DNA from 2 places in the Streptomyces sp. NPDC045967 genome. Region 1 is predicted to be linked to the other one. Evidence: riboswitches for the same ligand, from Rfam matches in the RefSeq annotation. Region 1 holds a riboswitch; the other holds the start of a gene.
The links. Region 1 has a riboswitch for S-adenosylmethionine ahead of AC07FY_RS02680 (aminotransferase class V-fold PLP-dependent enzyme). Riboswitches for the same ligand answer to the same signal wherever they lie in the genome.

Region 1 (10,710 bases):
CCGGGCCCCACCTCTCGGCGATCAGACGGCAGGCCAGCCACGCGCCCTCATACGCCCGGGACAGTGCCTGCGGGTCGCCGCCGAAGGCGAAGTCCCCCGTCGCGGGCAACGCGGGGGGCACCTCGCCCCGCCGTACGGCCCGGGCCAGCGCCGGGGCGCCCTGCTCGGGCGTGGTGGAGCCGCCGCGGTACGCCGCCCAGTCCGCGAAGCCCTCGGAGAGCCACAGCGGGGTGCCGGCCGTGGTCGCCGCCCGGGTGGCGACGTGCGTGACCTCGTGGGTCAGCACGATCCGCCGGCCCGCCTCGCCCAGCTCGGCGTACCCCTCGGGGTTGACGACGACCCGGTCCGCGGGGGCGGGCCCCGCGCCCACCCGGCCGGTGGTGACCGCGCCCAGGCCCCGGTAGGCGTCGGCCGGGCCGCCGAGCAGCTCCGCCATCCGCTCCAGCGAGCCGGGGACCAGCACGACCACCCGCCCGGCCCACGGCCGGGGCCACGCGGCGCTCGCCGCCGGCACCGCCCCGTCCGCCACGGCGGCGATCTCCCGCAGGGCCTGCGGGCTCTGCCCGGCGCCGCCCAGCACCAGCGCGTGCGCGCCCCGGACCACGGACACCGGCCCCTGGTCCCACAGCTGCGGCGGCGTGCCCGGGGCGGGCCGCTCGGCGGCGACCCGCCACCTGCCGCCCGCCTCCCGCAGTTCAAGCTCCCGGGCCGAGCCGGCCGGGGCCGGGTCGTAGCCGGTGATCCGGTAGCGCAGCTCGGCCCGGACGAGGGCCCGTACGCCGTCCCGCCGCACCGAGGCGACCTCGTACGCCCAGCCCTCCACGGGGATCCCGGCGAGCCGCTCGGGCGGCGTCCTCGACCACTCGGCCACCGCCCGGCGGACGTCCCCGGCGGCCGTGTCCGCGGGCCGTACCGCGCAGCCGGCCGCCAGCAGGCACAGCAGGAGCGGCAGGAGCGGCAGGGCGCGGACGGGACGGCGGGGCGGGGGCATCAGCCGATCGTACGCAAGGGCGCCCGCCCCGGGCTCAGGGCCGGGTCACGGCCGACACCGGCATCATCCCGACCGGGTCGTAGCGCACCCGGGCCCCGGGGTAGGGGGCGTGCACCACCTGACCGTTGCCGACGTACATGCCGACGTGGCTGGCGTCGGAGCGGTAGGTCACCAGGTCGCCGGGGCGGGCCTGCGACAGCGGCACCTGGCGGCCGGCGTGCCGCTGGGCCTGCGAGGTGCGCGGCAGGGAGACCCCGGCCTGCCGGTAGGACCAGACCATCAGGCCCGAGCAGTCGAATCCGGACGGGCCGGTGGAGCCCCACACGTAGGGGCGGCCGACCGCGGCCCGGGCCGCCATCACGGCCGCCGCGGCGCGGCCGGAGGAGGGACCCGCGGACGACAGGTCGGGCAGCGCGTCCGGGCGGCCGCCCGAGCGGGAGGCACGCTCGAAGTCGGCCCTCTCCTCGGAGGGCATGGCGTTGAGCAGCCGCTGGGCCGCCGCGAGCTTGGCCGTGACCGAGCGCTTGTGGCGGGCCACGTCGGCGCGCAGCGCTTCGAGGTCGGCGAGTTTGCGGGAGGCGGCGCGGCGCTCCTGGCCGAGCCGGCGCTGCTCCTCGCGCAGTGCGTCCAGCTGCCTCGCCTGACGGCCCGTCAACCGGTCCAGGGCGGCGGCCCGCTCCAGGTACGCGTCGGGGTTCTCGGCCAGCAACAGGCCGACGGCGGGGTCGATGCCGCCACTGCGGTACTGGGCTCCCGCGAAGGTGCCGAGCACGCCCCGCATGGTGTTGATGCGCTCCTGACCGCGGGCGACGGCGTCCTGCGCCCGGTCGACCTCGGCACGCAGCCGGTCGGCCTTCTCACCGGCCTCGTTGAAGCGCTCGGTGGCCTGCTCGGCCTCCTCGAAGAGCCGGTCGACCATGGCCCGCGAGCCCGCGGCGGGGTCCTGCGGCAGGCCGGGGGCCGCGAGGGCGGGTGCACCCGCCATGGCGACCGCTGCGGTGGCCGCGGCGGCGGTGAGGACGGTGACCTTCGTGTTCCGGTCGAGGCTGCCGGGCCCGGGCCGGCGATGGGACGCCACGTGAAACCGCTCCCTTCCGCTGGGCGTGGCCCGGGTCCGCCCCCCGTGGACGGACGTGTGCCGGGGTACGCGCTGGCAGACAGTAGCCGCGCCGGTGGGCACCGGCCAACGACCGCCGGGGGGCGCACACACGGACGCCCCGCCGGAGATGCAGGTCACCGGCGGGGCGCGGGGTCGGGGCGGCGCCCCGCAATTCGCCCGGATGGGCGGTGTGCGGGGCGGCTCGTGCGGGGGCTCGGCGGGTCAGCCGATGCGCACGCCGAACTGGAACGGCATGTTGTCCATCGACTCGTACTTGACGCCGCCGCGCGGGTTCGAGGCGTGCAGCGTCATGTTGTTGCCGGCGTAGAGGCCGACGTGGTGCAGGTCGCCGTAGAAGAAGACCAGGTCGCCGGGCTGGAGCTGGCTGCGGCTGATGCGCGTGCCGTCGTTGGCCTGCGTGTAGGTCACGCGGCTGATGCTGACGTTGGCCTGGGCGTAGGCCCACTGGGTCAACCCGGAGCAGTCGAAGGAGTTGGGGCCCTCGTGTCCGGATATGTAGGCGCTGCCGACCTTCGTCTTGGCGGCCGCGAGGGCGGCCCCGGCGCGGCCGGAGGCCTTGACGTTGCCGAGGTCGACGCGCTGGCCGTCGGCGCGGCTCGCGCGGGTCTCCTCCTCCTTGAGGGCGGCACGCTCCTGCGCGGTCAGGGAGTTGAGCAGGGCCTGGGCCGCGGCCAGCTTGTCCGTCGAGACCTTCTTCTTCTCGGCGAGCTCCTTGCGGGTGGCGTCGAGGTCGGCGAGCTTGCCGGCGGCCTCCTGGCGCTGCTGCGCGAGGGTGCGCTGCTTGGCCTGGATCTTGTGGACCGCCTCGACCTGCTTGCCGCTCAGGTGCTCCAGGGAGGAGGCCTTTTCGAGGTAGCTGTCGGGGTCCTCGGACAGGAGGAGGGCGAGCGACTCGTCTATGCCGCCGTTGCGGTACTGCGCGCTCGCCATCGAACCGAGCGTGCCCCGCAGCTCGTTGAGGTCGCCCTGACCGCGGGCCACCTGGTCCTGGAGCTGCCCGATCTCCTTCTCCAGGGTCTCCTGGCGCTCCTTGGCCCCGTTGAACTTCTCGGTGGCCTGCTCCGCCTCTTCGTAGAGGGCGTCGACCTGGGCCTTGACCTCGTCCTTGCTCGGCTTGCCGGGAGCGGCGGAGGCGTTCTGGGAGAAGAGGGCGACGGCCGCGGCGGCGGTCGCCGTCACCACGGTCACACGAGCGCGGTTCGGCTGCTTGGGTCGACGGTGGGACGCCACGAAGGCGAGCTCCTTCTTCCTCGAGCCGCCGAAGAACGCAACTCGGCAGCACCTCCGCCGCCACCCCGAATGGGTGATCCACCGCACGAAGGTTTGAGCAGACCCTAGTGACCCATCTGTGATCAGTTCAAATCCTGTCGGCAAAAAAGTCGGTCTCCCACCAGCTTCTTTACCTACAGCGCACGCTCTGTGCCGGGCACTTGACGGTACGTTCCCCAGCACCCCCGTCAATTCGGGCATGCGGGGCAGGAGTTACGAAACGCGCGAAAGCCGCTTCAGCAGCAATGCGGACGCCACCGGTCGCGCACCCGCCTTGGCCACCCCGTCGGCGACCTCCCGGTCGGTCGAGACCACGACCACCGGGCGCCCGGGCGGCTCGGCCCGCACCAACTGGCGGATCAGCTCGTCCGCCGTCACCCCGGCCTTGGAGAACAGCACCCGCACCCCGCGCGGCGGCGCGAGCAGCACCGGGGCGGCCAGTTCCGCCCCGTCGAAGACGCACGTCATCTCGGCGCCCGTCTGCGCGGCCAGCATCGACAACCCGCCCAGCAGCCGCAGCCGCTGCTTCTCCAGCGGCATCGTCGGATAACCCGTCTTGGTCACGTTGTAGCCGTCGACCACCAGATGGGCCTGCGGCAGCGCCAACAGCTGGTCCAGCAGCGCCGGATCGGTCTCCGACAGGGCGCGCGCCGCGATGTCCTTCGGCGTCATCCGCCCCGGCTCCACCGCGTCCACCGTGTCGGCCGGCCGGGTGTTCACCGGCGGCAGTGCCAGCTCGCGGCGCAGTCCCGCCGCCGCGTCCAGCACGGTGTCCAGCAGCAGCCGCAGCCGCATGTCCTCGATGCTGCGCCCCTCGCGGGTGGCCCGGCGCGAGGTCTCCAGGGACGCTTCCACCTCCGCCAGCCGGGACTTCAGCCGCCGGGTCTCGCTCTCGGCGGCGGCCACCCGGGCGGCCGCCTCCCCGCGGATCCCGTCGATCTCCGCGTTCACCTTGCGCAGGGCCGCCTCGCCGCGCTTGACGTCGCTGAGCGCGCTGCGCAGTTTGCGCTGAAGCGATTCGGCTTCCCTGCGGGCCTCCTCCAGATCGGCCCGCACCTGTTCACCGCCGGACCGCTGCAGGTCCCGTACCTGCTCCAGCTCCTCGCGCAGCCGGTCCAGCTCGCGCCGGGTCTCCTCGCCGACCCGCTCGGCGTCGGCGCGCTGCGCCTCCTCGCCGGCGGCGGCCACCAGCTTGACCCAGCCGACGGGGCGCAGGACGTACGCGGCGGCCGCCACGTCCAGCGGGTCCGCGGCGGCGGGCGGCGCACCGGACTCCAGCGCGCCGGCCAGCTCCGCCTGCGCCTCGCGCAGCTTCTCGGCGACCCGGCCGCGGAACACCGGGTCGGTCTCCACCGCCGCGGCCATCGCGTTGCCCGCGAACTTGGCGCGCCGGGTCGGGGTGAAACGGGCGTACTGGCGCAGCTGCGCCGGGAGGTCCGCGACCGTCAGTCCGCCGAAGGCGTCCGAGACGAGCGCGACGACCCGGCGCCGCACACCTTCCGGCAGCGGGCGGTCGAGCACCTCGGCGGCGTCGCCGGCCGCACCGGCCGGCTCAGCGCCGCTTGCTGGCTCCACAATCCGTCACCCCTACCGTGTTCTCCCTGTGGGCGGGGCTCCGTCAGGAGTCCGCGCCCGGCCTGTCCACGAGCTCGATCTGGTCCACCGCGTTGCACCAGCGGCAGCGGACCGACTCGATGGTCTCATTGACCACCTCTCGCTCCTCGACCTTGGGCTCCCCGGCGAGGTCCAGGTGGACGTACTCCACGACCTTCGACGATCGGGTGACGTCGAAGCGCGTGAGGTTGCCGCACAGGGTGCAGCGCCACCGGGTGGTGTCGGTCGGCAGGGGAACCGTCATCAGGCCGCTCTCTCCTTCGTAGCTGTTTCAATTAAAGCCGTCTGCTGAGCCGTCCGCGCCGATTGGCCGGACGCCGGCTCGTAACCCTACGGCCTGCCACCGCCCCGGGAGAGGTCGGTTGCGTCATGCTCTGTCACATGATCGTAAGGTGGCAGGCCGTCCGCGAGGCCGCCCGGGGACCCGTCGTCACCCATGCGCTGATCGCGGGCTGCGCCGTGGTGTTCGTCCTCGGCCCCGCGTCGGGCCTGAACCCGGCCTACGGGACGGGCGAGGGACTGCTGGCCGCCGGGACCGACTACTTCCAGCGCTGGGGCGTGGTCCCCGACGAGTTGTTCAGCGGCCGCCCACGGGCCTGGCTGACCCCTCTGACGGCGCTCTTCGTCCACGGCAGCTGGCTGCACCTGCTCGGCAACATGCTCTTCCTCTACGTCTTCGGCGCGATGGCGGAGGAGCGGATGGGCCGGCCGGCGTTCCTCGTCTTCTACGTCGGGACGGGCTACGCGGCCCTGGCGGTGTACGCGGCGGCGAACGCGGGGTCCTCGCAGACGCTGGTCGGGGCGTCCGGGGCGATCTCCGCGGTGCTGGGCGCCTTCCTGTACCTGCTGCCCCGGGCCAGGGTGACGAGCCTGTTCCCGTTCCTGTTCTTCCTGCCGCTGCGGTTCCCGGCGTGGCTGGTCCTGCTGTTCTGGTTCGCCCTCCAGGGGGTGGCCGCGCACCGGGCAGGCAGCGGTCCCGGGGTCGCCTACCTGGCCCACCTCGTGGGCTTCTCCGTCGGCTTCCTGTACGCGTGGGCGCGTTATCGGGCTACGACTACAGTGGTGCGACCAGCGACGGCCATCGAGGGAGACAGCCAGCCGTGATCACCGCGATCGTGCTCATCAAGACCAGCGTGGACCGCATCCCCGAGATCGCCGAGTCCATCGCCGCGCTGGACAGTGTCAGCGAGGTCTACTCCGTCACGGGGACCTACGACCTGATCGCGCTGGTCCGCGTGGCCCGCCACGAGAACCTGGCGGACATCATCCCGGGAAGCATCAGCAAGATCCCGGGCGTCGAGGCCACGGACACGCACGTGGCGTTCCGCACGTACTCCCAGCACGACCTGGAGGCGGCGTTCGCGATCGGCCTGGACGCTTAGCGCCGGGCTCCGGCCGGTCTCCCGGGGCTCCGCCCCGCACCCCGCGCCTCAATCGCCGGCGGGGCTGCACTTCCCGGCCCTGGTCTCGGCCTCCCCCGCCCCACGCCGCGGCGTGGGGCGGGGGTGCGCAGGAGGGTCCCCGCAGGACGAGCGCGCAACCGGGGTTTCCCGTGCGAAGCCGGCGCGAAGTGCGCGAGCCGAGGAGACACTCCGGAGCGGCCCCGCCCCACGGGCGAAGCCTGGGCCAATCAAGCCCCCGCCGGCAATTGAGGCGCGGGGTGCCGGGCGGAGCCCCGGGACGGTCGGCGGGATCAGACCGCGGGGACGCAGCGGCCCTCTTCCGTGCGGTACTGCCACTTCGCGCCGTCCGCGACCAGTTCCCGTACCGCCCGCACGAAGCGCTCGACGTGCTCGTCGGGCGTGCCCGCGCCGAAGCTGACGCGGATCGCGTTCAGCGAGCGCTCCCCCGGCGCCGCCTCGGGGGCTCCGCACTCGCCCTGGGCCTGCGGCTCGCTGCCCAGCAGGGTGCGTACCAGCGGGTGTGCGCAGAACAGGCCGTCGCGGACGCCGATGCCGTACTCCGCGGAGAGCGCCGCGGCGAAGTGGGAGCTGTTCCAGCCGTCCACCACGAAGGAGATGACGCCGACGCGCGGGGCGTCGTCCCCGAAGAGGGACAGGACGCGGACCGCCGGAACCTCGGCCAGGCCCTCGCGGACCCGTCCGATCAGCCGGCGCTCGCGGGCGACCAGCGCGTCGAAGCCCGCCTCCGTCAGGGCGCGGCAGGCGGAGGCGATGGAGTAGACGCCGATGACGTTCGGGGAACCGGCCTCGTGGCGGGCGGCCGTGGTGTGCCACTCGACGTCCACGCCGCCGTCCCCGCGCCGGGCCACCTTCCGCGAGGCCCCGCCGCCCGCCAGGTACGGCTCGGCCTCCTGCAGCCAGTCCGCGCGGCCGGCGAGCACGCCCGAGCCGAAGGGGGCGTAGAGCTTGTGGCCGGAGAAGGCGACCCAGTCCACGTCCAGGTCACGGACCGAGACGGGGTGGTGCGGGGCGAGCTGCGCGGCGTCCAGGACGATCCGCGCGCCGTGGGCGTGCGCGGCCTCGGCCAGCTCCTTGACCGGCCACAGTTCACCGGTGACGTTGGAGGCACCGGTGACGCAGACCAGCGCCGGGCCTCGGCTCGAGGAGCCGGGCGACGGAGCGCGGTCGGCGAGCGCCCGCTCCAGCGTGGCGACGGCCTCGTCCGGGGTGCGGGGCGCGTCGAGGTAGGTGACCTGGGCGTCGGTCCACGGCAGCAGCGAGGCGTGGTGCTCGGTCTCGAAGACGAAGACCTGGCAGCCGGCCGGCAGGGCGGACGCGAGCAGGTTCAGGGAGTCGGTGGTGGACCGGGTGAAGACGACCTGGTCGGCGGGGCGGCAGCCCAGGAACTCGGCGACCGTGGCGCGGCTCTGCTCGAAGAGGTCGGTGGAGAGCTGCGAGAGGTATCCGGCGCCGCGGTGGACGCTGCCGTAGTACGGGGCGTACGCCGCCACGTCGTCCCAGACCCGCTGGAGGGCCGGGGCGCTGGCCGCGTAGTCGAGGGCCGCGTAGGTGACCTCACCGCCGGTGACGAGCGGGACGGTGACGTCCCGGCCGAGGACCGGCAGCGGTTCGGCACAGGCCGGTCCGTCGGTGGACGGGGCGGCGGGGACGGCGGTGGCGGCGGCGTTCAGGGAAGCGGACATGGCGGAATCTCCCGGCAGGCAGGGGTGAATGGCTTCGGTGTGCCCGTACGCGGCCGCGGCGCGACGCCGTGCGGCGCAGTACGGGAAGTCCTCGGGCCGGACGGGGGTACGCGGAAGCGACCCGCGGTCCGAGGGGGAAGAAGGGGCGTGAGTCGCCCTATCGCATTCGCTTGCTCACGGAAAAACGCTCCTCGAGAGACCAGGACCCCTGGTGTCGAGGGATCCGCGCTTGCCGTAGACCTCGCTGCCTACGGCCTGGTCATCACCCGGGGCACCCCGCCACGGAAGGAGGGTTGCCGGACAGCAAGCCGGGGCCTAAACGCTGTCACTCGTGACCTGGTCAGCATCCTGCCACAAGATCCCCCGCGCGCAAGACCCCGGTCCAGCATGCGGACCGGGGTCGTGGGCGGGAGCGCTCAGGCGTTGCTGGCCGCCACCCACCGCTCCAGGGCGGCGCGGGCCGCGCCCGAGTCGACCGACTCGGCCGCCCGGGCGATGCCCGCCCGGATCTGCTCCTCCAGCGTCCCGGTGCCTGGGTCCAGCGCCACCAGGGCCGCCGCGGAGTTCAGCAGGACCGCCTCGCGGACCGGTCCGCCCTCGCCGGCCAGCAGGCGACGGGCGACATCGGCGTTGTACGAGGCGTCCGCGCCGCGCAGCGCCGACACGTCGACCAGCGGGACGCCCACGTCGCGCGGGTCGAAGGACTGCTCGCGGACCTCGCCGTCGCGGACCCACCACACCCGCGAGGTGGCCGTCGTGGTCAGTTCGTCGAGCCCGTCGTCGCCGCGGAAGACGAGCGCGGAGGAGCCGCGTTCGGCGAGCACTCCGGCCACGATCGGGGCGACCCGGGGGTCGGCGACACCCGTGGCCTGCGCGCGGACCCGGGCCGGATTGGTCAGCGGGCCGAGGAAGTTGAAGGTGGTGCGGATGCCCAGCTCCTTGCGGGCCGCCGCGACGTGCCGCAGCGCCGGGTGGAACTTCACGGCGAAGCAGAAGGTGATGCCGGCCTCCTCCACGACCTCCGCCACCCGCGCGGGGGTGAGGTCCAGGTTGACGCCGAGCTTCTCCAGCACGTCCGAGGAGCCGCTCGCGGAGGACGCCGCCCGGTTGCCGTGCTTGACCACCTTGGCGCCCGTACCGGCCACGACGATCGCGGACATGGTGGAGATGTTCACCGTCTTGGCCCCGTCGCCGCCGGTGCCGACGATGTCCACCGTCCGGCCCGGCACCTCGATGAGGTTGGCGTGCCCGTACATGGCGCGGACCAGGCCGTTGATCTCGGCGACCGTCTCCCCCTTGGCCCGCAGCGCGACCACGAAGCCGGCGATCTGCGCGTCCGTGGCCTCGCCGCGCATGATCCGGTCCATGGCCCAGGCGGTGTCCTCGGCGCTCAGGTCCCGGCCGCTGAGCAGGGCGTCGAGCAGGCCCGGCCAGCCGCGGGCCGCCACGCTGTCGCCGCCTGCCGGGGTCGCAACGTTCATGGTCCGCTCCTGCTGGTCGTCGGGGGTTCCACGGCGAATGGGAAGGGCTTCAGCCTATCCAGCCCGCGAGACGGCGAAGAGCCCCGTCCAGACACTGGACGGGGCTCTCGCCGTGGCGACACCGGGGCCGGCCGTGACCGGCCCCGAGCGGGATCAGTGGTGGCCGTGGCCGCTCTGGATCTCCTTGTACTCCTCCACCGTGGGCTTCGGAATCTGGTTGTTCTCGGCGTAGAAGCCCTTGCTGAGCTTCGCGCGCAGCTTCTCGCCGAGCTTCACCTTGCGCTCGACGCCGTTCTCGTCGACCGTCGGGCCGACCTCGATCGGCTGGTACTGCGTGTACGAGGTGAGGGTGTGCAGCTTGTCCTGCGAGAGCGGCTCGTGGACCTCGACGAACTCACCGTGCGGCAGGCGCTTGATGATGCCGGTCTCGCGACCGTGCAGCACCTTGTCCCGGTCCCGGCGCTGGAGGCCGAGGCAGATCCGCTTGGTGACGATGAAGGCGAGGACCGGGACGACGAAGAAGCCGATCCGGACGAACCAGGTGATCGAGTTGATCGAGAGGTGGAAGTACTGCGCGAACATGTCGTTTCCACCGCCGATCAGCAGGACGATGTACTCCGCGATCCAGGCGACGCCGAAGGCCGTACGGGTCGGGACGTTGCGCGGGCGGTCCAGCAGGTGGTGCTCGCGCTTGTCACCGGTGACCCAGGACTCGATGAACGGCCAGACCGCGATCGCGCCCAGCACCAGCGGGAAGAGCACCAGCGGGATGAACACGCCCAGCACGAGCGTGTGGCCCCACATGTTGATCTCCCAGCCGGGCATGGCACGGATCAGGCCTTCCGGCATGCCCATGTACCAGTCGGGCTGCGCACCGGTGGACACGTGGTCCGGGCGGTACGGGCCGAGCGCCCAGATCGGGTTGATCGAGGCGATCGCCGCGACGGCCGCGATGACACCGAAGACCAGGAAGAAGAAGCCTCCGGCCTTGGCCATGTAGACCGGCAGCAGCGGCATGCCGACGACGTTGTTGTTCGTCTTGCCGGGGCCGGGGAACTGGGTGTGCTTGTGGTAGAAGACCAGGATCAGGTGGGCCACCAGCAGGCCCATCATGATGCCGGGCAGCAGC
Region 2 (10,710 bases), on a different contig from region 1:
CGGGCGGCCGACCCCCGCTGAACCGGGCCGGGCCGGTGTCGGTGGGCGGCGTTAATCTGGCGGTATGACGGACGACGGGCGGTTGACGGCCACGGAGGCCGCGGTGCTCGCGTACGAGGGACGTACCTGGCCCGGTCCCGGGGCCAAGGAGCGGGCGATACGGGAAGGGCTGGGGCTGACCCCGGTCCGCTACTACCAGCTGCTCAACGTGCTGATGGACGACCCCCGCGCGCTGGCCCACGCACCGGGCACGGTCAACCGCCTGCGCCGCATCCGCGAGGCCCAGCGGGCCAGGCGCTAGCTAGTGCTGTGGCCGGGGGCGGGTGGCCCCCGCCATAGCCGTCGCCCGGTGCGACCGTTTAGGGTCGTCCGTATGGGGAGCCATCCGCACGACTTGCCGATGCCCGTCACCGCAGCCGGGCGCGAGGGCCTCGACGCCCTGCTGCGCAGACCCGGGCGTTCCGTGGTCGCCCTGGACTTCGACGGCACCCTCGCCGAGATCGTCCCGGACCCGGACCAGGCGCGGGCCCATCCCGGAGCCGTACCCGCCCTGGCGGCGCTGGCCCCCGAGGTGGCCTCCGTCGCCGTGGTCACCGGCCGGCCGGCGGGCGTCGCCGTGCGCCACGGCGGTTTCGCCGGGGTCCCGGGGCTGGAACACCTGGTCGTCCTCGGCCACTACGGCGCCGAGCGCTGGGACGCCGTCAGCGGGATCGTGCACGCCCCCGCCGAGCACCCCGGGGTGGCGGCGGTCCGGGCGGAGCTGCCCGGCTTCCTGGACTCCATCGGGGCCTGGCAGGGCACCTGGATCGAGGAGAAGGGCCGGGCGCTGGCCGTGCACACGCGGCGCGCCGCCGACCCGGAGGCGGCCTTCGAGGCCCTGCGCCGGCCGCTGGGCGAGCTCGCGGCGCGGCACGGGCTGATGGTCGAGCCCGGGCGGGCGGTCCTGGAACTGCGTCCGCCTGGGGTGGACAAGGGCGTCGCCCTCACCGGGTTCCTGGCGGAGACGGGCGCGGAGGCGGTGCTGTACGCGGGTGACGACCTCGGCGACCTCGCCGCCTACTCGGCGGTCGAGAAGCGGCGGGCCGAGGGGCTGCCGGGACTGCTGGTGTGCAGTGGCTCCGCCGAGGTGCCGGAGCTGGCGTCCCGCGCCGACCTCGTCCTGCCCGGACCGGCCGCGGTCGTCTCCTTCCTCGCGGCCCTGGCCGCGGCCGTCCGCGACTGACCCGCTTCCGCGCCGCCCCGCACGCCGGCGAATCCGGGGCGTCCGGCTCGCCGGCGTGCGGGCGCGGGGACCTCAGGGGGTGAGGGCCGCGAGCTGGGCCTCGAACCAGGCCGCCGGGGGCAGCGCCGTCGCCGCGGCGGCCAGGCGCTTCGTGCGCTCCGCGCGCTCGTCGGCCGGCATGGACAGCGCGGCGTGCAGAGCCTGGGCCGTCTCCGACACGTCGTACGGGTTCACCGTCAGCGCGTCCTCGCGGAACTCCTCGTACGCCCCGGCCCCCGTGGACAGCACCACCGCGCAGCCCGCCTCCGACACCACCGGGATCTCCTTCGCCACCAGGTTCATCCCGTCGCGCACGGGATTGACCAGCGCCACGTCCGCCATCCGGTAGGCCGCCAGCGACCGAGCGAAATCGTCCTGCACGGCCACCAGCACCGGCTGCCAGTCCCGCGTGCCGAACTCCGCGTTGATCTCGGCCGCCAGCTCCGAGACGGCCGCCGTGTAGTCCCGGTAGACCTTCAGGTCCTGCCGGGAGGGGTAGGCGGACGCCAGGTGCACCACCCGGCCCCGCCACTCGGGATGGACCGTCAGCAGCTCCCGGTAGGCCAGCAGGCCCCGCAGGATGTTCTTCGACAGCTCCGTGCGGTCCACGCGGACGATCGTCCTGCGGTCACCGACCTGCGCCCGCAGCTCGGCCAGCTTCTGGTCCACCTCCGGCCGGTGGGCCAGCGCGCGCAGTTCGTCCGCGTCCACGCCCAGCGGGTACACCGCCACGTCCGTCCGCCGGTGCCGCACCGGCCCCGACGGGGACATCTCGACGTACCGGCCCTCTCCGGGCGCCGCCCCCGCCGGGAACGCCGGCGCGGCGGTGCCCCGCTCGTCGTCCAGGTGCGTGCCGCCCATGAAGGTGTGCGCCCACGCCCAGGTGTGGAAGCCCACCACGTCGGCGCCGAGCATCCCCCACAGCAGCTGCCGCCGCACGTCGTCGGGCAGCATCCGCAGGAACTCCTGGGACGCCCACGGCGTGTGCGTGAAGTGCGCGATCCGCAGGTCGGGCCGCAGCTCGCGCAGGGCCCCCGGGACCAGCGCCAGGTGGTAGTCCTGCACCAGGACGCGGGCGCCCTCGGCGGCCTCCTGCGCCAGAGCCCGCGCGAAGGCCTGGTTGTAGGCGGTGTACGACGCCCAGCGGCGGCGGAACTCCGCGTCGAAGACCGGCTCGCGGGGAACGTCGTACAGGTGGTGGTGGGTGAACCACAGCACCGAGTTCGCGATGCCGTTGTACGCGTCGTCGTAGGTCGTGGGATCGATGTCCAGCATCCGGACCCCGGGCTCGGAGACGCCCCGGCGGACCGCCTCCCGGTCGGCGTCCGACAGGGCGGCGCAGATCCACAGCGCCTCCGGCTGCCGGGCCAGGGCCGCGGACAGGCCGGAGACGAGGCCGCCCCCGCCGCGCCGGGAGCTGAGGGTGCCTTCCGCATCGAGGGAATAGGACAGCGGGCCGCGGTTCGCGGCGACGAGTACCTGAGATGAAGCCATGTCGCGAACCTAGCCCGGCCCGGCCCCGCGCAAACTCCCGAACCCGTCAGGCCGCCCGCCGCCGGGCGTACTCCGCGACGCCCAGCATCGGCGGCCGCTCCTCGGTGTCCACCGGGTGGGTGCGCGGCACGAAGCCGCCCGGCCCCCGCTCGAACTGCGTCAGCTCCGGCCGGACGCGGGGATACCCCCGGCGGTGGCCCAGGGAGTGCCCGCGCGCGAGCCGCAGCTCGGCGGTGCGGTAGATCGCGGCGGCCATCCGGCCCAGCGCCTGACCGTCCTGATGGCGGTGGAGCCGTACGCCCACGTCCACCTGGGCCAGCGCGTCCAGTCCGACCGTGTGCAGCGCGTCGACCAGCAGGCCCAGCTCGACCCCGTACCCGACGGGGAACGGCAGCCGCTCCAGCAGCGAGCGGCGCACCGCGTACTCCCCGCCCAGCGGCTGCACGAAGCCGGCCAGCAGCGGCCAGTGCAGGTTGAGCAGCGGGCGCGCGACGAGTTCGGTGACCCGGCCCCCCTGCTCCGGCGTGCCCCCCGGGGCGGCAGCGCCGGCTCCCGCGGCCAGCGGGCGGTCGTACATCGCCTTCACGAACTGCACGTCCGGCTCGGTCAGCAGCGGCCCGACGATGCCGGAGACGAAGGTGGCCGAGAAGTCCCGCAGGTCGGCGTCGACGAAGCAGACGACGTCCCCGGTGGTGGCCAGCAGGGAGCGCCACAGCACCTCGCCCTTGCCGGCCAGTGCGGGGATGCGCGGCAGGATGTCGTCCCGGTGCACCACGTGGGCGCCCGCCTTCGCCGCGACGTCCGCCGTAGCGTCACTGGAGCCCGAGTCGACCACGACCAGCTCGTCCACCAGCGGGACCGGCAGCCCCTCGATCAGATCGCGCCGGATCACCTCGACGATCGCGCCGACCGTCGCCTCCTCGTCGAGCGCCGGCAGCACCACGCTGACCGTGGTCCCAGCTGCCCGTTTGCGCTCCAGCAACTGGTCGAGCGGTCGGTCGGCGGCGGACCAGGAGCGGTCGGCCAGCCAGCGCTCCACCTCTTCCAGCACCCTGAGTACTCCCTGCAGCTTGGTCGGATTGACCGAAAAGTGATCCATCTCGCGGTTCGGACGCCTGTCTCAACGCCACGGACCTTCGGTTACAGTCTTGAACAACGCGCAGGACCGCCGCATGCCGGGGGCCCTTCGCGTACAAACGCACCGGCGCGCCACAGAGCGCGTGTGCCGGTGCCATACCGCTCATCCAGAGGGGCAGAGGGACACGGCCCGTTGAAGCCCCGGCAACCCTCCAGTCGGTTCTCGTGATGCGACACGCATCCTGCGGGGCCCCGGCTAGGGAAGGTGCCAATTCCGTCTCATGGCGAAGTGCGCCATGGGGAAGATGAGGAGAAAGGGCCTCGCCATCATGGCTGCACAGACTGTTCCCACCTCTGTCGATCTCGGACCCGCCACCGGACTTTCCTGTCGCGAGTGCGGTACCCGTTTCGAACTCGGCCCCCTCTTCGCGTGCGTCGAGTGCTTCGGACCCCTGGAAGTCGCCTACGACCTCCCCACGGGCGATCCGGCCGCCCTGCGCGCCGCGATCGAGGCCGGCCCGAACAACATCTGGCGCTACGCGCCGCTCCTGCCGGTCCCCGCGGACGTGGCGTCCAAGCCCAGTCTGAACCCCGGCTTCACCAAGCTCGTGGACGCGGCCAACCTCGCCAAGGAACTCGGCGTCACCGGCAAGCTCTACGTCAAGGACGACTCCGGCAACCCGACGCACTCCTTCAAGGACCGCGTCGTGGCCATCGCCGTCGAGGCGGCCCGCGCCTTCGGCTTCACCACCCTCTCCTGCTCCTCCACCGGCAACCTGGCCGGCGCCGTCGGCGCCGCGGCCGCCCGGGCCGGTTTCCGCTCCTGCGTGTTCATCCCGCACGACCTGGAGCAGGGCAAGGTCGTCATGGCCGGTGTCTACGGCGGCGAGCTCGTCGGCATCGAGGGCAACTACGACGACGTGAACCGCTTCTGCTCCGAGCTCATCGGCGACCCGCTGGGCGAGGGCTGGGGCTTCGTCAACGTCAACCTGCGCCCGTACTACGGCGAGGGCTCCAAGACCCTGGCGTACGAGATCTGCGAGCAGCTCGGCTGGCGGCTGCCCGACCAGATCGTCATCCCGATCGCGTCCGGCTCGCAGCTCACGAAGATCGACAAGGGTCTGCAGGAGCTGATCAGGCTGGGCCTGGTCGAGGACAGGCCGTACAAGATCTTCGGCGCCCAGGCCGAGGGCTGCTCCCCGGTGTCGACCGCCTTCAAGGCCGGTCACGACGTGGTCCGCCCCCAGAAGCCGAACACCATCGCCAAGTCCCTGGCGATCGGCAACCCGGCGGACGGCCCGTACGTCCTGGACATCGCACGGCGCACCGGCGGCTTCGTCGAGGACGTCACCGACGAGCAGGTCGTCGAGGCCATCAAGATCCTCGCCCAGACCGAGGGCATCTTCGCCGAGACCGCGGGCGGCGTGACCGTCGGCGTGACGAAGAAGCTGATCGAGAACGGGCAGCTGGACCCCGCCCTGACCACCGTCATCCTGAACACCGGTGACGGCCTGAAGACCCTGGAGGCGGTGGCCGCGGACAGCGGCCAGACCGCCACCATCCGCCCGAGCCTGGACGCGTTCCGCGCCGCCGGCCTGGCCTGACCCTCCCCTGATACTCCCGGAAAGGCAGTAGCGCCATGAGCGTCATCGTCCGCATCCCCACCATCCTGCGCACCTACACCGGCGGTCAGGCCGAGGTCCCGGCCGAGGGCGCCACCCTCGCCGAGGTCATCGAGTCCCTGGAGAAGAGCCACCCGGGCATCGCCGCGCGCGTCCTGGACGACCAGGGCAAGCTCCGCCGGTTCGTCAACGTCTACGTGAACGACGACGACGTGCGCTTCGAGGGCGGGCTGCAGGCGGCGACGCCGGACGGCGCGGGCGTCTCGATCATTCCCGCGGTCGCCGGGGGCTGACCGTTCGGGCGCCGGAAACCGTAATTACCCCCTCCGTTAATAAGCGGAGGGGGTAATTCTGTTTGATTGGGCGCGGTAGGGTTGGGGAAGTCCCCTCCGCCGGTCTTGCCACCCGCATATGAACCGGTCGCGCCAGGGTCGACATCGGGTCAATGTGCAAGTGCGCTATGGGCTATTGGCGAGCTATGCCGGGCCCGAGTTGCCCGGGAATCTGCCGGATTTTCAGTCTTTTTCGATATTTCCCCGTGTCCAGAATTCTCGTCGGATTGACCTGTTGCAGACAGCACCGGCGCGGATACATTCAGCCTCGGTCGACGCGTTCCGACGCAAGTGATGACCCGGGATCGCGAAGTGCGTTCCTGCGCAAGGGCCAGTAATAGGGGAGTTAGGCATGGCTCAGGGCACCGTCAAGTGGTTCAACGCGGAGAAGGGCTACGGCTTCATCGCGGTCGACGGTGGTGCGGATGTGTTCGTCCACTACAGCGCCATCCAGATGGACGGGTACCGCACCCTTGAAGAGGGTCAGCGGGTCGAGTTCGAGATCTCGCAGGGCCAGAAGGGTCCGCAGGCGGACATGGTCAAGCTCGCACTCGGCTAGTACTGGCGCGATCGACCGCCCACGCGTACAGAGGGGCCCACATCCCGGAGACGGGATGTGGGCCCCTCGCGCGTGGGGGTGTGTCCACACGTGTTCACCGGGGTGTTCGTCCAAGCCGCTTGCACTCGCGGGGGTCGAGTGCTAATCATTGGCGTTAGCACTCTCCAGGTGAGAGTGCTACTGAAACGAGGACCGGGTCGGTGAGGCCCGCGGGGTTCGGCGGGAAGGAACCGCCGAACACGCAGGCCGTCCGTCGCGGGCGCGGGCGCGGTCCTGGGAGCAATCCACCGCTGTCCGGGAGGACCACTTCAGATGGCCAAGATCATTGCGTTCGACGAGGAGGCCCGGCGCGGTCTCGAGCGTGGGATGAACCAGCTCGCCGACGCCGTCAAGGTCACCCTTGGCCCCAAGGGTCGCAACGTCGTCCTTGAGAAGAAGTGGGGCGCCCCCACGATCACCAACGATGGTGTCTCCATCGCCAAGGAGATCGAGCTCGAGGACCCGTACGAGAAGATCGGCGCCGAGCTGGTCAAGGAAGTCGCCAAGAAGACGGACGACGTCGCCGGCGACGGTACGACCACCGCGACCGTGCTCGCCCAGGCGCTCGTCCGCGAGGGCCTGCGCAACGTGGCGGCCGGCGCCAACCCGATGGCCCTCAAGCGTGGTATCGAGAAGGCCGTCGAGGCCGTCTCCGCCGCCCTGCTCGCCCAGGCCAAGGATGTCGAGACCAAGGAGCAGATCGCTTCCACGGCCTCCATCTCCGCCGCCGACACCCAGATCGGCGAGCTCATCGCCGAGGCCATGGACAAGGTCGGCAAGGAAGGCGTCATCACCGTCGAGGAGTCCCAGACCTTCGGTCTGGAGCTCGAGCTCACCGAAGGCATGCGCTTCGACAAGGGCTACATCTCGGCGTACTTCGCCACCGACATGGAGCGTATGGAGTCGTCCCTCGACGACCCGTACATCCTGATCGTCAACTCCAAGATCGGCTCGGTCAAGGACCTGCTGCCGCTCCTGGAGAAGGTCATGCAGTCCGGCAAGCCGCTGCTGATCATCGCCGAGGACGTCGAGGGCGAGGCCCTGTCGACCCTGGTCGTCAACAAGATCCGCGGCACCTTCAAGTCCGTCGCCGTCAAGGCCCCGGGCTTCGGCGACCGCCGCAAGGCCATGCTCGGCGACATCGCCATCCTCACCGGTGGCACGGTCATCTCCGAGGAGGTCGGCCTCAAGCTCGAGAACGCCGGTCTCGACCTGCTCGGCCGCGCCCGCAAGGTCGTCATCACCAAGGACGAGACCACCATCGTCGACGGTGCCGGTGACAGCGACCAGGTCCAGGGCCGCGTCAACCAGATCCGCGCCGAGATCGAGAACTCCGACTCGGACTACGACCGCGAGAAGCTCCAGGAGCGCCTCGCGAAGCTGGCCGGCGGCGTGGCCGTCATCAAGGCCGGCGCCGCGACCGAGGTCGAGCTCAAGGAGCGCAAGCACCGCATCGAGGACGCCGTTCGCAACGCGAAGGCGGCCGTCGAGGAGGGCATCGTCGCCGGTGGTGGCGTGGCCCTGCTCCAGGCCTCCTCGGTCTTCGAGAAGCTCGACCTGCAGGGTGACGAGGCGACCGGCGCCAACGCCGTGAAGCTCGCCCTGGAGGCTCCGCTCAAGCAGATCGCCGTCAACGGCGGTCTCGAGGGTGGCGTCGTCGTGGAGAAGGTCCGCAACCTCACCGTGGGCTGGGGCCTCAACGCCGCGACCGGCGAGTACGTGGACATGATCGCCGAGGGCATCATCGACCCGGCGAAGGTCACGCGCTCCGCGCTGCAGAACGCCGCGTCGATCGCCGCGCTGTTCCTCACCACGGAGGCCGTCATCGCCGACAAGCCCGAGAAGGCCGGTGCCCCCGCGGGCGGCGGCATGCCGGGTGGTGACATGGACTTCTGATCGGCCCCGGCTGATCGGCTGTTCTCGAACGAGGGCGGCACCCCCCGCGGGGGGTGCCGCCCTCGGGCGTTGTGCGGCGCGCGGCGGCGGGGGCCGCGTCCGGCGGGAGGCCGCCGGTCCGGCGGGGCGGCGCTCCGGCCCGCGGGCGGCGGCGCTCCGGCCGGCTCAGAGCTGCTTGAGGAAGTACACGTCCTCGTGCCCGCCCGGGAAGCCCGGCACCCGGGCCGTCTCCACATAGCCGTGCCGGGCGTAGAAGGCGGGCGCCTGGAAGGTGAAGGAGGAGACGAGGACGCTCACGCAGCCCCGGCGGCGCGCCTCCGCCTCCGCCGCGGCCAGCAGCCTGCCGCCCCAGCCGCCGCCCCGGCTGTCCTCCCGCACCCAGGTCATCTCTATGCCCGCCCGGTCGCCCCAGCTCCAGCCGCTGAGCCCGGCGACGAGCGAGCCGTCGGCGTCCGTGATCCGCACGGTGAACTCGGACTGCTCGTGCCCCGTGGTCGCCGCCTGGTTGAAGGCGTCCAGTTCCTTGCTCAGCCGCTCGTCGAGTCCGGCATCCGGACCACCCGTGCTGATCTGCACTCCCTTGTCGTTCATCCGCTCATTCTGAGGTTGACTACAGACATGACGGAACCCTTCATCAAGATCTGCGGCCTGCGGACCGCGCACGACGTCGACGCGGCCGTCCGCGCCGGCGCGCACGCCGTCGGGTTCGTCTTCGCCCCCGGCAGCCCCCGCACCGTCGACGCCGCCACCGCCCGCGCGCTCGCCGCCCGGGTCCCGGACGGGGTGCTCACCGTCGGGGTGTACCGGGGGCAGTCGATCGAGGAGGTCCGGCGGCTCACCGAGGACAGCGGTGTGCGCGCCGTGCAACTCCACGGGGACGAGGGCCCCGAGTACTACGCGGCGCTGCGCGCCCCCGGCCGGACGCTGCTGCGGGCGACCGCCGGGCAGGTGGCGCGCTGCGGAGAGCTCGGTGAGGACCTGCTGCTGCTCGACGCCCCCGACCCCGGCTCCGGCACGCCGTGGAACTGGGGCTCCGCGCAGTTCACCGCGCCCGAGGGGCGCTGGCTGCTCGCGGGCGGCCTCACCCCCGCCAACGTCCGGGCGGCCGTCGAGACCACCGGCGCGTGGGGCGTGGACGTCTCCAGCGGGGTGGAGCGGGAGCGCGGGGTCAAGTCCCCGGAGTTGATCCGCGCCTTCGTCGAAGCTGCGCTCGGGGCGGCCGCCACGCGCTGAGCGTGTTCGTATGATTACTCTCAGCGAGAACGCGGGAGTGGGGCCAGGCCGGGGCGGGAAGAACATTCCCATGGTCACGGACACGCTCGCATGGCTACGGCGCCTGGCGCGCCGCGTCACCCCGGGCGGTGGGGACGGCCGCGGACCGCTGCTGCCCTCGCCCCGGCGCACTCCCGTCTTCACCGCCGACTTCTCCTCCACCACCCAATGGGTCGCGGGCCGCTCCTGGGCCTATCCCGACGGCGGCCCCACCAACCCGGGCGACAACAAGCTCGACCACCTCGTCGCCGACCCCGACTACAGCCGCGGCGGCGTCTTCCGGGCGACGCCCCGCCCCGACGGCAACTGGGACACCGGTCTGCTCACCACCGAGGGCAGCGAAGAGGGCTTCGCGCTGCGCACCGGCGACGTGCTGGAGGCGCGGGTGCGGCTGCCCGTGGAGGTGGGCGCCTGGCCCGCGATCTGGACCTGGCGGGACGGCGACCAGGAGATCGACGTCTTCGAGTACCACCCCGACAACCCGGACCTGCTGGAACTCTCCAACCACGTCCGCCAGGCCCACCGCTACCACCGGGACCCGTCGGTGCGGCCCGGGGCCTGGGTCGACCTCAAGGTCGAGTTCGGCAGGAATTCGGTCGTCTGGTGGGTCAACGGCGCCCGCGTGTTCGCCGACCGCAAGGGGGTGGGCCGGTCCTGGTGGGCCTACCTCATCGTGAACCTCTCGGTCTCGGCCGGCCGCTACCACCCGGCGCCCGGCCCGGAGGTGACGGAAATGTCGTACGAGGTCTCGCGGTTGCGGGTGTACCGGACGTAGGGCACGTCCTCCGGGGCGCGCCGGGGAACGGCCGGCGTCAGCGGGCGCCGCCGGAGGAGGCGGCCCCGTCCTCCTGGACCGACTCCACCGGGGCGGCCGCCCGCAGCGCCTCGACCTGCTCGGGCGAGAGCCGGGCGGCGAAGCCGTTCAGCGCGTGCCGGTAGACGTGCAGCGGGGTGACGCCGTGGGCCTCGGCGACGGCGGCCGGGTCGAGACCGGGGTGCACGGTGACGATGTAGGAGGGGTCGTCGGCGGTGGCGGTGGTGGCGGCGTCCCGGGACGCGGTGACGGCGGCGGCTCCCGTCGCGGGGGCGGTGGCCGCCGTGGCGGGCAGGCCGACGGCGGCGGACAGGACGGCGAGGGCGGCGGCGAGGGGCAGGGCC

Region 2: it holds a riboswitch for S-adenosylmethionine, as region 1 does, so the genes downstream of both, thrC (threonine synthase) here and AC07FY_RS02680 (aminotransferase class V-fold PLP-dependent enzyme) in region 1, are expected to answer to the same signal.

What each region holds. Positions count from the first base shown of each region.
Region 1 covers NZ_JBWKLE010000001.1:549,489-560,198, reverse strand. Annotated here, with positions in the region: gene AC07FY_RS02715 (hypothetical protein) at 1-991, opposite strand, end outside; gene AC07FY_RS02710 (C40 family peptidase) at 1,026-2,069, opposite strand; gene AC07FY_RS02705 (C40 family peptidase) at 2,313-3,341, opposite strand; gene AC07FY_RS02700 (NYN domain-containing protein) at 3,594-4,958, opposite strand; gene AC07FY_RS02695 (hypothetical protein) at 4,999-5,238, opposite strand; gene AC07FY_RS02690 (rhomboid family intramembrane serine protease) at 5,364-6,098, shown strand; gene AC07FY_RS02685 (Lrp/AsnC ligand binding domain-containing protein) at 6,095-6,376, shown strand; gene AC07FY_RS02680 (aminotransferase class V-fold PLP-dependent enzyme) at 6,688-8,100, opposite strand; SAM riboswitch class IV at 8,321-8,437, opposite strand; gene trpD (anthranilate phosphoribosyltransferase) at 8,517-9,581, opposite strand; gene qcrB (cytochrome bc1 complex cytochrome b subunit) at 9,735-10,710, opposite strand, start outside.
Region 2 covers NZ_JBWKLE010000005.1:285,152-295,861, reverse strand. Annotated here, with positions in the region: gene AC07FY_RS14205 (extracellular solute-binding protein) at 1-21, shown strand, start outside; gene AC07FY_RS14200 (DUF3263 domain-containing protein) at 65-301, shown strand; gene otsB (trehalose-phosphatase) at 374-1,222, shown strand; gene AC07FY_RS14190 (alpha,alpha-trehalose-phosphate synthase (UDP-forming)) at 1,295-2,755, opposite strand; gene AC07FY_RS14185 (glucosyl-3-phosphoglycerate synthase) at 2,802-3,806, opposite strand; SAM riboswitch class I at 3,993-4,144, shown strand; gene thrC (threonine synthase) at 4,138-5,436, shown strand; gene AC07FY_RS14175 (MoaD/ThiS family protein) at 5,472-5,747, shown strand; gene AC07FY_RS14170 (cold-shock protein) at 6,139-6,345, shown strand; gene groL (chaperonin GroEL) at 6,658-8,280, shown strand; gene AC07FY_RS14160 (GNAT family N-acetyltransferase) at 8,446-8,871, opposite strand; gene AC07FY_RS14155 (phosphoribosylanthranilate isomerase) at 8,899-9,513, shown strand; gene AC07FY_RS14150 (LamG domain-containing protein) at 9,584-10,327, shown strand; gene AC07FY_RS14145 (protease inhibitor I9 family protein) at 10,365-10,710, opposite strand, start outside.